One region of the Blautia sp. MSK.18.38 genome, then DNA from elsewhere that is predicted to be linked to it. Evidence: riboswitches for the same ligand, from Rfam matches in the RefSeq annotation. Region 1 holds a riboswitch; each other region holds the start of a gene.
The links. A riboswitch is a leader RNA that binds a small molecule or an ion and turns the genes downstream of it on or off. The one in region 1 is predicted to bind cobalamin.

Region 1 (3,188 bases):
TTTTTTGTATTTTTATGTTTTTCTCTATTGACTTTGTTTTTCTGCTCTGCCATACTTGGATTTATATAGGAATTCCTTTGTTTTTCAGAAAAAATTTATGCAAAGCGGACATTCGTATTCCGCTCTGTCACATGTTCTCAAACAGTAAAAGAGGTGTATTTTTATGTATCTTTCTGATATGCATACCCACTCCATCGCCAGTGGTCACGGCACGGAATGTACCATCACCAACATGGCACGCGCAGCTGCCGAGAAAGGTCTCCGGCTTCTCGGGATCACTGATCACGGTCCCGGCACTCTGGCAGCCGGAACTTCCTCCTATTTCCGCAGCCTTACCTATTCTCCCAAAAAACATTTCGGTGTAGAATTACTCTACGGAATTGAACTGAATATCCTTGACCGCAGCGGAACGGTAGATTTAGATCAGGAATTATTATGTAAACTTGATTACGCCATTGCCAGCATGCATGCCTGGAATTACCGCTGCGGTACCAGAGCCGAAAACACAGAAGCTTTTATCAATGTAATGAAAAACCCCTGTGTAAAGATCCTCGGACATAGTGATAACACTCATTACCCGGTTAATTATGATGCGCTTGCAAGGGCTGCCAGGGAAACCGGCACGATCTTTGAGATCAACGAAGCTTCTCTTGCACCTTATGGCTATCGTGGCGACACAAGAGAAAACTGTTTCGAGATCCTTCGATGCTGCCGCAAATATGATCTACCGCTGCTTCTTTCCAGTGACAGCCATGGCCCGGAGCATATCGGAGATTTTACCTGTGCTGCTGAGTTTGTTCATCAGGCCATGTTTCCGGAACAGCTGATCCTCAACAACCAGATTCCCAGACTCAAGGTTTTTCTCCAAACCAGAGAATGATCTTCTGTATCTTTTCCGACAGATAACAGATATTGTCCCCCAAACAAAACAGGCCAGTTCAAACACAGGAATATACATTTTCCTGTATCTGAACTGGCCTGTTTTTTATTTTTCCCGCTGCTTCCGTACAATTTCCGCAAGCTCGCTATATTTACCTGTAACATATCCGAAATTTTCTCTTCTGTGAGGAAGCTTGCATTCGGTGCAGTCTTTAATCCCGCTTTCCGTAAAGCGGAAATTACCACCACATTTATCTCCCAGTGCATATAAAGGACAATAGCAGAACAGACAATTGAAGTTCTCCGGATCTGCTCCTTTATGGCACGGAAAATACTCACAGTTTTTGTGGCTGAAGTAAGAGTATTCTTTGCCTTCCCAGTATGGTTTCTCCATGGCTCTTTTCTCCTCTCCTGACATAACCACACATAACTTTTTCCTATAAAAAAGAGGTAGCGATGCCACCCCGGGGTAGAAATATAATCCGTTCATGAGTGCGCGGAGGGAACGAATGTATCCGGAGTAGTATCGCCTGCCATTTAATCATGTATAATTCATATGAACAGGCGCATTCCATAAAAAAATGCCTACTCTCGTAAAAAAGTAGACAACGTCCCAGGGGTGCGGAGTCCCTGAAATGGTTGTTACACTTTACACGGAAGTTTAACCTCGCCATAACAAGCAGGTTTCCTGGCTCCGGGATCATGGCTCCTCTCTCCTTCTCATACATACGTACAATGGACTATGAGATTCGCTCCTCCGTTACAGTGACCGGATCGCTCAGGTTTCACACCTGATTCCCTTTTCTGTGGACTTCTGATAATCAATATATAACTGTCAGCTATCCTCAGCACTTGCTATGTTCAATATGGAATTATACTGACATTATAATAACATCCTGTTAATTATATGTCAATACTGTTTTCAATATTTATACATTTTTGAGCATATTTTATTGCTGTTCACTCCGTTCCATGGGTTTTCAATATTTTTTCCGACGTCAAAAACAGCCCGACAAACTGCTGTCGGGCTGCTGTATTTTTATTTTCTGTTGTACGTTTTTATTATACAAGACGTCTTACAGATACAATTGTTCTGTATGTAGCATCATTGCTGATCTTGATCCCGTCCTGAGAGTTCGATGCATGAACGATCTGGCCATTACCCATGTAAATAGCCACGTGTCCGCCATAGCAGATCAGATCTCCCGGCTGTGCATCTGCGTAGGATACTTCTGTACCTGCATTCTGCTGCTCATAGGAGGTTCTCGGAAGGCTGACTCCGAAGTTCGCATAGACACTCTGTACAAATCCGGAGCAGTCTGCACCATTGGTAAGGCTTGTTCCGCCCCATACGTAAGGATTTCCCACAAACTGTGTAGCATAATTCACAACAGAAGATCCGGAACCGCTACTGTAAGAAGAACTGTCACTGTCTGAAGATGTATCCTCTGCATTAGATGTGTCCTCTGCACTTTCTTCAGATGCGTCTGTGCTGTTATCGTAATCTGCGTCTGCATTATCCTCTGTATTCTCAGTATCCTCGGACGCATCATCATTCTCACCATTGTCTGCATCTTCATCCACATCCTCGGTGTCATCTTCTGCAGTATCCTCATCTGCATTCTCGATCACGTCGCCGTCCTCATCGTACTGTCCGTCTTCGCTCTCGTCCGCCTCATCCTGCTGTGCTTCCTGCTCTGCCTGGCGTCTTGCTTCCTCTTCTGCCTCAGCCTGTGCTCTCGCTGCTGCTTCAGCCTCGGCCTGACGTCTTGCCTCTTCCTCTGCTGCAATACGCTCAGCCTCTAATCTCTGAAGCTCTGCAGTCTGCTCTGCAAGAAGGTTGGCATAATCTGTAGCCTGCTGCTGTGCGTAGGCGATCTCATTATCATAATCTGCGGATGTGGCACGCTTCTCATCCAGCTGTGCCTGCAGGTTCTGGGACTCTGCCTCATATTCCTGCTTCATTCCCTCCAGCTCTGCCTTCTCCTGTGTGTACTGTGCCTCCAGGTTTGCCACCTGCTGGATCGTATTGGAATATTTTTCAAGACTCTTACGGTCCTGCTCATAAGTCTTCTGTGTGTACTCTGCTCTTGTAAGAAGGTCAGACAGGTTCTCTGCATTCAGCATCATCTGGAACCATGCATCATCTCCACCCTTCTCATAGAGATACTGGATACGTTTCTTCATTGCCTCATACTGTTTCTGCTTGGCATTTTTGGCCTTCTCAAGGTTGGTCTGTGTAGATGCAATGTCGGCTTCCTTATTGGAGATATCTCCCTCCAGTGTCTGGATCGAAACCATCACGTTTA
Region 2 (3,188 bases), on a different contig from region 1:
GCGATCCTTCGGGCACTTGGAAACAGCAGATCTCCGTTGATCGCAATGACAGTGGCAGCAGTGATCAATGTGGGACTGGATCTGTTATTTGTGGCGGTTTTTGGCTGGGGTATTGCCGGAGCAGCAGTGGCAACCGTTATCGCACAGGGATTTTCAGCCTTGTACTGTTTGATCGTATTACGTAAAATCCCGGATATCCGCCTGGAAAAGAAGGACTTTTACAGGCAGCCCTCTATGAGCCTGCGGCTTTTGGAACTGGCGGTTCCTCTTGCGATACAGAATGTGATCATCTCCGTGGGAGGACTTGTGGTACAGTATGTGATCAATGGATTTGGTTTTCTGTTTGTGGCGGGATTTACGGCATCGAACAAGCTGTATGGGGTTTTGGAGATGGCTGCCGTTTCATATGGATATGCTATTACAACCTATGTGGGCCAGAATCTTGGTGCAAAAAAATACCAGAGGATTCGAAAAGGCGTGCGCAGCGGCACTTATATGGCAGTGCTCACTTCGGCTTTCATTTCCGGCATGATGGTACTGTTTGGACGTAATGTACTGTCCCTGTTTGTATCCGGTGAACCGGATCAGACCCGACAGGTATTGGATATAGCATATAAGTATTTGTTTATTATGGCTGTCTTTTTGTGGGTGCTGTATCTGCTGTATGTGTATCGTTCCGCTATCCAGGGCCTGGGTAATACTTTGATTCCGCTTGCCAGCGGCATTGCAGAATTTATAATGCGTGTCAGTGTTGCGCTGCTGCTGCCAAAACTGATCGGTGAAGATGGAATATACTATGCAGAGATCTGTGCATGGAGCAGCGCAGCTGTTTTATTATTCGTAAGTTATATGATCATTATACGGAAATATAAAGAAGTCACCGTTCATACATAATGTTATTTACTTAAGAGATTTATAATAATACAGGCAGAAAATATCCGGGTTTCACTATGAAATGTTCAGATATTTTATATTTGACAAAAAACTATTTATATAAAAAGAAAAGTATGATATTATAATATTTATTCATTGCAACTATGAAAATTGAATAGTCAGAAGGGTGTACAAAGTACTTAATAAGGAATCTGGTGAAATGCCAGAACAGCCACCGCTACTGTGACAGGGACGAAAACCAAAATATCACTGGAGAGATCCGGGAAGATGGTAAGTAGGAAGAACTGGAGTCAGGAGACTTGCCTTTTTGACAGAAGAATTCTGATTCGGATGGGATACAGAAGGAATAAGCTCTGCCTGAGGTAGAGGTTTGTTTTTTGTGCTGATATGATGCTGGATCATATCAGCTTTTTTTATTTTAACCGAATAAACAGATGAAAAATGAGGAGAAATGAAAATGGGAAAAGTAATTGCAAAGCGTTTTATATTTATGATTCCGGTAGTGCTGGCGGTTACATTTATTATTTTTATGCTGAGTTTTATATCGGCAGGTGATGCGGCCAGAGTGCTGGCGGAGAAAAAATATGAGCATCCGTCACCGGAGCAGGTAGAAGAAGTACGGCATGAGGAAGGACTGGATCAGCCGGTGCTGGTACAATACGGGAAATGGCTGGATCAGGCACTTCATGGCGATTTTGGAAAATCATATTCTACCAGAAAACCGGCTTTTGAGGAATTAAAAAGATATTTTCCACAGACATTTAAACTGGCAGTTACTTCGTTTTTATTGTTGATGATCGTGTCAGTCCCTCTTGGAATTTTGTCGGCAATTTATGAAAACAGAGTTCTGGATAAAGTCATTCGCATTTTGTCGTCCCTCAGTGTATCTATGCCGTCTTTCTGGATCGGTCTGATGCTGCTCTATATATTTGGAGTAAAGCTAAAAGTGATTTCCGTGATCGGAGGAGATGCCGGAGGCATCCCGATTCTTGCGGCATTTGCCATGGATATCAGTTTCTTTGGAATTATGACGAGATTGATCCGTACCAATATGATACAGGTGCTGAAGCAGGATTACATACGTGCCAGCAGAGCTAAGGGATTGTCATCTGTAAATGTAATTTTGCGTCATGGTCTGAAAAATATCCTGATTCCTGTGCTGACACGTCTGGTATCAATTGTGATCGGTTTTTTCTGTGGCTCAGCTGTGATAGAAAGTATTTTTTCAATTCAGGGAATCGGAAATCTGGCATTGAAATCCGTGATCTCAAAAGACACTCCGGTGCTGCAATGTTTTATCTTTATTCTGGCTGTTGGCATTGTAGTATTAAATTTTCTTGTGGATATCGCCTATTCTGCGATTGACCGGCGAATCCAGTTAAAGTAAAGGAGAGATCATAGAATGGGAAGCAGAAGAAAGCAGAAAACAGAAAAAAGCATGATCCAGAATCTGTACTGGAAACAGGTATTCCGGTCACCGAAAACAAAAATAGGATTGATGGTGGTCATAATTTTTGCATTGGCAGCTATTTTTGCACCTGTACTGGCGCCGCATGATCCACTGCTTGTGGATGTTTCGATAAAATTAAAGAATCCGTCGGCGGCATATCCTTTAGGTACTGATCAGCTGGGACGATGTATTTTATCAAGACTTCTCTGGGGCAGCCGGTATTCACTGAGCTATAGCTTTACGGTGCTTCTGATTACTGTATGTGTCGGGGTGCCGATCGGACTGTTTGCCGGATATGTAGGTGGAAAAATCGATTCCATAATTATGAGGATCATTGATGTATTTATGGCTATGCCGGTCTTTATTGTGGCACTTGCCATTGCAGGAACCGTAGGAGCCAGCGGCGCTCATCTGATTCTGTCCTTATCGGTCGTATCCTGGGCAGAATATGCAAGGCTTGCCCGAGCATTGACACTTCAGGAAAAAAATAAAAATTATATGACCGCACTAAAAGCCGGCGGCTGCGGCCACGCAAGGATCATATTTAGGCATGTATTGAGAAATATCCTGCCATCTGTGATCGCACTGGCAACAATGGAAATCGGTTCGATCATTCTGTCAATTGCCGGTTTTTCCTTTATCGGCCTTGGTGTGCAGGCACCGACACCGGAATGGGGGATCATGCTCAGTGACAGTAGAAGTTATATCCAGACTTATCCAAGACTGATGTTTTATCCGGGCATACTGATCATGATCATTGTTCTGGCATTTAATTATCTGGGGGAGGGAATACAGAATGGAACAGCCCAAAAATGATGTCCTAAGGGTAAAAAGACTACATGTG
Region 3 (3,188 bases), on a different contig from region 1:
ATAACTGATCATATGGTGTTGGTTTGTTACAGAGTTGTTTTATTGATCCTGACGCGGATCCAGTACATCACGGATGCTGTCTCCAAGCATGTTGAAAACAACAACACAGATCACGATAGCGATACCAGGGTAGATCATAAGCCATGGCGCCTTTGCCATGTAGGTTCTTCCTTCATTCAGCATCAGTCCCCACTCCGGTGTCGGCGCAGTTGCACCAAATCCCAGGAATGAAAGGGAAGCCAGCTCCAGCATCATAGTTCCGATATCTGCTGCCGCAGTTACCACCATCTGGGTTACCATGTTGGGAAGAATGTGTACAAGAAGAATTTTCCAGGTCTTTGTTCCGTTTACTATAGCTGCCTCTATGTAAAGACTCTTCTTGACTTTCAAGACCATACTTCGTGCAAGACGGGCATATTTTGTCCAGCTTACAGCCGCAATGGAGATAACGGCATTGACCAGGTTTGGTCCAAGCATGCCGGCAATGGCAATGGCCAGTACAAGCCCAGGGAAGGAGATCATCATATCTGCGATACGCATGATCACTGCATCCACAACGCCGCCGAAATATCCGGCAATAACTCCTAAAAATGTACCGATGACAAAGATCACCGCAACCAGACATAAGGTCATGATCAGAGAGGTTCTTGTTCCGAAGATAACACGGGAAAGAAGATCTCGTCCAAGCTTATCCGTTCCGAATAGATGAGCGGAGCTTGGCTCCTGCAGTGATTCGGTCATAACTGCATTCAGTGGATCATATGGTGAGAGCTGTGGCGCAAAGATCGCAATTCCGATCACCACGAGACCCAGAATGAAGAAAAGAGTGAACTGTTTATTTTCTTTGAATGTTCGTAATACCTTTTTCAATTATCTATCCTCCTTAAGTCTTGGATCGAGATAAGTATAGGACAGATCCACAAGCAGGTTGATGCACATGTACAGGATCGCGATCCAGAGTACATAGCCCTGTACAAGAGGATAGTCACGACAGGAAATTGCTTTTACTGCCATATTTCCCATTCCAGGCCAGTTGTAAATGATCTCTACAACTGCAGTACCTCCCAGAAGACTTCCAAGGGAAAGTCCCAGCAATGTTACCAGAGGAAGCATTACGTTAGGAAGGACGTGTTTCCAGAGAATAACGCTTTCCTTGATTCCACGCATTCTTGCACCTGTGACATAATCCTGGTGAAGTTCCTCCAGTACTGCACTTCTTACCTGTCTGGTATATTTTGCAGACATGGCAAGTGCAAGAGTCAGCGCCGGGAGGATCATGGATTTAAAATCAGTACTGCCTCCTGCAACATTGATCCAGCGAAGCTGAACACCAAAGATGCTGAGAAGGATCAGGCCCAGCCAGAAGCTTGGAACAGATACTCCCACAAAGGTAATTCCTCTCACAAAATAATCCGGGAATTTGTTCTGATATACAGCGGCCAGGATTCCAAGCGGTATGGAAATAATGACCATCATCAGAAGTGCCAGCAACGACATCCTCAGCGTCGGCCAGAAACAGGATACCAGTTTATCTGTTACCGGCATTTTGAAAGAATAGGACTGTCCCATATCTCCTGTAACAACACCCTTCAGCCAGGAACCATACTGCACGAGAAAGGGCTGATCAAGGCCAAGCTCATGTCTTGTCTGTTCCAGAAGCTCTGGTGTAGGAAGATTACCACACTCTGTCAGCATGATCTCCGCAGGATCACCAGGTGACAGATAGGTCAGTCCAAATGTGAAAAAGCTGATTCCAAATAATACAATGATGATCTGGAGAAATCTTTTTCCTACTTGTTTCTTTGTCACGTTTTACTCCTTTCCTCATTTGATGCGATTTTAACATTGCCGTTTTAATTTAGTTAGATAAAAGAAACTATTGGATTCTTAATATGCAGAATATGCATGGAATTTTAGAAAATTTGCACGAAAAAAGCCCGTGACGAAATACGGGCACACAAAATAAATATGCTTCCTATCTTCCGTAAGAATCATTTTAAAACAATTGCAAGCAGGTCTCCTGACTTAGGATCCTTACCCTCAGGCACCTTCCCGGTCTATTTCTCACGTACTCGACCAGTGGTACTTTGTCTGAGGATTCCCCCTTACAGTGACGGGATCGTACCGGATTTACACCGGTTTCCCTATTAATCCTCTCAGAACTTACAACGGCTGATGTGAAAATCAGCAAATGCTGTTAAATTACTGCAACATTATATGATAAAACTATAGTTTATGTCTATGGAAAAATGTTATATTTTTAGAAAACTCATAAATTTTGTTAAAGATGCTTGAATTGTATATATCCCCCATGGGGGATATGACAATTGGATTTATCTGATCTGCTAAAAAAAACACGGATTTTACCTCGCTGTTTTTACAAATAGAATAGCAAATGGTAAAACCCGGTTTTCTTACTGTTTCAATATGATTTCAGACAGAAGCGTTCTGAAAAGGTTGTTTACTATCAGGTCAGAGTCTCCGTGATCGCTGCATATGCGATCATTGGTCCGTCTTCAATAATGTTCAGACTGGCTGTTTGATAAAGTACGACTCCGTTTTCAGTTGCAATAGATGTGTAAAGTAAATTTCCATAGTAATCTTTCAGTTCACCCAGTTCTTCTCCCTTAAAGAAGTACTCTCCAGGCTTCTTGGATGGATACCAGCATCCGGTATACGGCGCATATTCATAGACTACATTTTCAAGAAGCATCTGACGGTAATGCTTCAGACCATGACATTTCTTTCCCTGGAGATGAAAAACAAGGTGACGGACGTCTCTTTTATCCTGTTCTACTTCCTCCCAGGTCCAGTAGCTGTGTCCGCCTCTTTCGATGAGAATACTTGGAATTCCAAGAGAAGAAGCATAATTGTAGGCGCCACCTGTGGCGGTTGTGGAACGGACCACATATTTTACGCCGATATGCCGTGCCATATGTAATGATTTCTCTGCTGTCTTTTCATCTACAACCCCTACATAATAAACATAGGGATGAAGCTGTTCGAACCCATCTCCGCTATGCAGGTCGATATAATAATCTGCTATGGAAAAAAGCTTTGTCACTATAGCATAGGCAATACGATCTGCAGCTGTTCCCTCAGGATCTCCGGGGAAAACGCGGTTCAGGTTCTTGCCATCCTCATAGACCAGACTCATGGTGCGATGCTCAAAGCCACTGACATTGACC
Region 4 (3,188 bases), on a different contig from region 1:
TGAAGCTGTTTCTTTCACTGCATTTTCTCCGATCAGTCAAGATTTACGTCCGGATATAATCCCTTTGCAAAAGTTTCGATTCCGTCCTGGGTACGTGTTGCACTTGCATACATCTCACTGAGCATGATCGGGTAAACACGTCCGTTCTTTACTGCGTCAAGGCTCTTCAGGGACTCATCATCCTGGATCACTGCAAGCTGGCTGTTCTTAACAGTTTCCGGATCATCTCCTGCATATGGCATGTAAACCACAAAGATCACGTCAGGGTTGGCTGCGATGATATCCTCTTTTCCAACGGTGGAAGCATCCGGGTTTGCAAGAGTTGCGCCTAACTGTGTTACCATATCTCCGCCAAGGCTCTTTACGCCATAGTTTGTGATGTCATCTCCAAGAGGCTCCAATACCATTACGCTTGGTTTGTCTTTTACATCTGCAGTTGCAGTAAGAGTTTTGTCGATCACTGCTTTTGCATCATCAACGATAGCCTGTGCTTTGTCCTGTACATCGAAGATCTTTCCGATATTTAAGATATCTGTGAATTCATTTTCCAGTGTTCTGTCGCCGTCCGGACGAGTATTGGTGTTGTAGTAGGTGTTGCAGCCTTTGTCGATCCAGTCTGTTACATTTCCCAGATTCTCATCAGAGAAAAGAGAGCTCCAGGATAAGATCATATCCGGCTCCAGCATTGTTACAGTTTCAAGGGATGGGGTAAATTCGTCAAGATAATTTGTTTTTGAGAATGCTTCTTTGAGATCTTCCGGAACTTCATTATCAAGACCTGCGGTAGCTACCAGGTGGTCTTCCAGACCAAGTGCGAGCATAGTCTCAATGCTTCCCTGATATACAGCAAGGACTTTTTCCGGTGCTTTTTCATAAGTGGTTTCGATTTCGTTTCCATCGTAATCATAGGTTGTGATGGTCAGAGGATATTCTGTCTTGGTTGCCTCTGCGGAAGAATCTTCGGTGTCTGCAGACTCTGTACTGTCTTCTGCTGCCGGCTGATTGTCTTCCTTGATGGTCTCGGAGTCTGCTCTCTCTGCGGCATAAACAGCCGGAGCTGCTGATACGGTCATTGCCGCTGCCATTACCATTGCCATGATTCTTGTGGATACATACTTGTTTTTCATTTCATTTCCTCTCTTTTCGCCTGTTTTATCTCCTGTTGCCTATGGGTAACCGAAAAGATGGGGCTTCATAAAATCTGCACGGAACACTTTGTACGGAAGCTCCCACTTACATACTGTCAAGCAGGTTTCCTGACTTACAGACTCAGAAAAAACTCCGCAAAATAAAAACTGATACACCATTCATCTTTTAGCCGATCATGAATGATGTATCAGAATTTTCTCCAGAATCTCTCTGACATCGGGATTTCGCCTTCTCACATGAGTTTCTGCAATGGCATGTGAAATCCCTTCTTCTGTATACAGTGGCCGCAACCGCTCAGGCTTTTTACCCGATTCCCTCTCACAGTATCCGACAGCATATGTGCCGGTGATACTGTCCACTTCACAGCAATTCAATTACGCTGATACTGATTCTAACATACCGGTTTTCCAATTACAACCTTGAGGCCGGATTTTTACATTTTTTTGCAGAAATAGTCTGCCCGGAGAGATCCCTCTCAGATCTTTTTCAGCTTGGCAAAACCGGCGAACATTTTTTTCACGCCGACTTTGTCAAAGTCTACCGTCACTTCGTAGTCTCTGCCGCCGTCTGCGATATTTTTTACGATACCGACTCCGAATTTCACATGACGGACCGTGTCTCCCTCACCATAGTCCAGGCTGTCCGCCTTCTTCACTGTGAAATCTTTTTTCTGCAGGGTGCTCTTTGCCTGGAAATTCATTTTCATCTGGGCATAGGCGCTTTTCGGAGATACGATATCATCTACCCTGGGCTTTTTCTCCTGAATGGTATGTCCAAGATCTACCAGCTCCCGTGGAACCTCCCTTACAAAACGTGACACACGGTTATACTGAGTCTCCCCACGGATCATCCGCTGTTTTGCACAGGTTAAGGTCAGTTCCTTCATGGCACGGGTGATCCCCACATAACAGAGCCTTCGCTCCTCCTCGATATCCGACGGATCACCGGACCAGATGGAAGCATACCCCGGAAAAACACCGTCCTCCATTCCCACGATAAATACATTTGGGAATTCCAGTCCCTTGGCACTGTGAAGGGTCATCAGCAGCACATAATCCTGATCCGGATCAACAGAATCGATATCTGCCACCAGTGCGATCTCCTCCAGAAATGCAGAAAGTGTTGCCGGCTGTCCGGCCTCCTCCATGGCTTCCTGGAAGGATTCTGTCTTGGAGATCAGCTCATCGATATTTTCGATCCTCGCCTGGGCCTCCTCCGTTTTCTCTGCCTCCAGTTCCTTCACATAACCGGTAAGCTCAATGACCTCTTCCAGGGTTTCACGGACTGTATAGGCCTCTGCCTTACTTTTCAGTCCCTGGATAAAGGATACAAAATCATTGATCTTTCCTGCTGCCCTGCCAATGGACGGTACTTCCTCCACCACGCGGAGCGCATCGTAAAAGCTCAGGTTCATCATATCCGCATAGTCCTGGACACGGCCGATGCTGGTGAGTCCGATCCCTCTTTTTGGCACATTTAAGATCCTGCGCACAGCCAGATCATCACTGGCATTGTCAAGGGTCTTCAGATAGCTTAACAGATCCTTGATCTCTTTGCGGGCATAAAAGTTCACGCCGCCGACAATCTTATAAGGAACATTTGCCAGGAGAAATTTCTCCTCAAAGAGACGGGACTGGGCATTGGTCCGATAAAGTACTGCACAGTCCTTGTACTGGAATTTCCCGTTGCGGCGCCCCTGGATGATCTCTCCTGCAACATACTCCGCTTCCTCAAATCCGTTGTTGAACTGACGGAAATGTACTTTATCGCCCTCTTCGTTCTCTGTCCAGAGGCGTTTTTCCTTACGCTCTGTGTTGTTGACGATCACCTCATTGGCTGCATTGAGGATGTTCTGGGTAGAACGGTAATTCTGTTCCAGGCGCACCACCTTAGCCTCAGGAAAAACCTTCTCAAAGCCTAAGATATTCCCGATATTTGCTCCACGAAAACGATAGATGGACTGATCATCATCACCAACCACACAGAGATTCTTGTATTTCTCGGCAAGAAGACTTACAAATTTAAACTGGGCAGTATTG

Region 2: another riboswitch for cobalamin. It lies ahead of NE638_RS13275 (ABC transporter permease); the one in region 1 lies ahead of NE638_RS10950 (cysteine-rich small domain-containing protein).
Region 3: another riboswitch for cobalamin. It lies ahead of nikB (nickel ABC transporter permease); the one in region 1 lies ahead of NE638_RS10950 (cysteine-rich small domain-containing protein).
Region 4: another riboswitch for cobalamin. It lies ahead of NE638_RS03995 (ABC transporter substrate-binding protein); the one in region 1 lies ahead of NE638_RS10950 (cysteine-rich small domain-containing protein).

The regions. Positions count from the first base shown of each region.
Region 1 is NZ_JANFYP010000016.1:8,644-11,831, forward strand. It holds gene NE638_RS10945 (phosphatase) at 164-880, shown strand; gene NE638_RS10950 (cysteine-rich small domain-containing protein) at 986-1,273, opposite strand; cobalamin riboswitch at 1,541-1,710, opposite strand; gene NE638_RS10955 (C40 family peptidase) at 1,942-3,188, opposite strand, start outside.
Region 2 is NZ_JANFYP010000022.1:7,780-10,967, forward strand. It holds gene NE638_RS13270 (MATE family efflux transporter) at 1-894, shown strand, start outside; cobalamin riboswitch at 1,042-1,215, shown strand; gene NE638_RS13275 (ABC transporter permease) at 1,352-2,281, shown strand; gene nikC (nickel transporter permease) at 2,297-3,160, shown strand; gene NE638_RS13285 (ABC transporter ATP-binding protein) at 3,141-3,188, shown strand, end outside.
Region 3 is NZ_JANFYP010000015.1:59,314-62,501, forward strand. It holds gene nikC (nickel transporter permease) at 40-870, opposite strand; gene nikB (nickel ABC transporter permease) at 871-1,809, opposite strand; cobalamin riboswitch at 1,994-2,182, opposite strand; gene NE638_RS10690 (M14 family metallopeptidase) at 2,468-3,188, opposite strand, start outside.
Region 4 is NZ_JANFYP010000004.1:65,939-69,126, forward strand. It holds gene NE638_RS03990 (FecCD family ABC transporter permease) at 1-18, opposite strand, end outside; gene NE638_RS03995 (ABC transporter substrate-binding protein) at 33-1,127, opposite strand; cobalamin riboswitch at 1,231-1,526, opposite strand; gene pcrA (DNA helicase PcrA) at 1,625-3,188, opposite strand, start outside.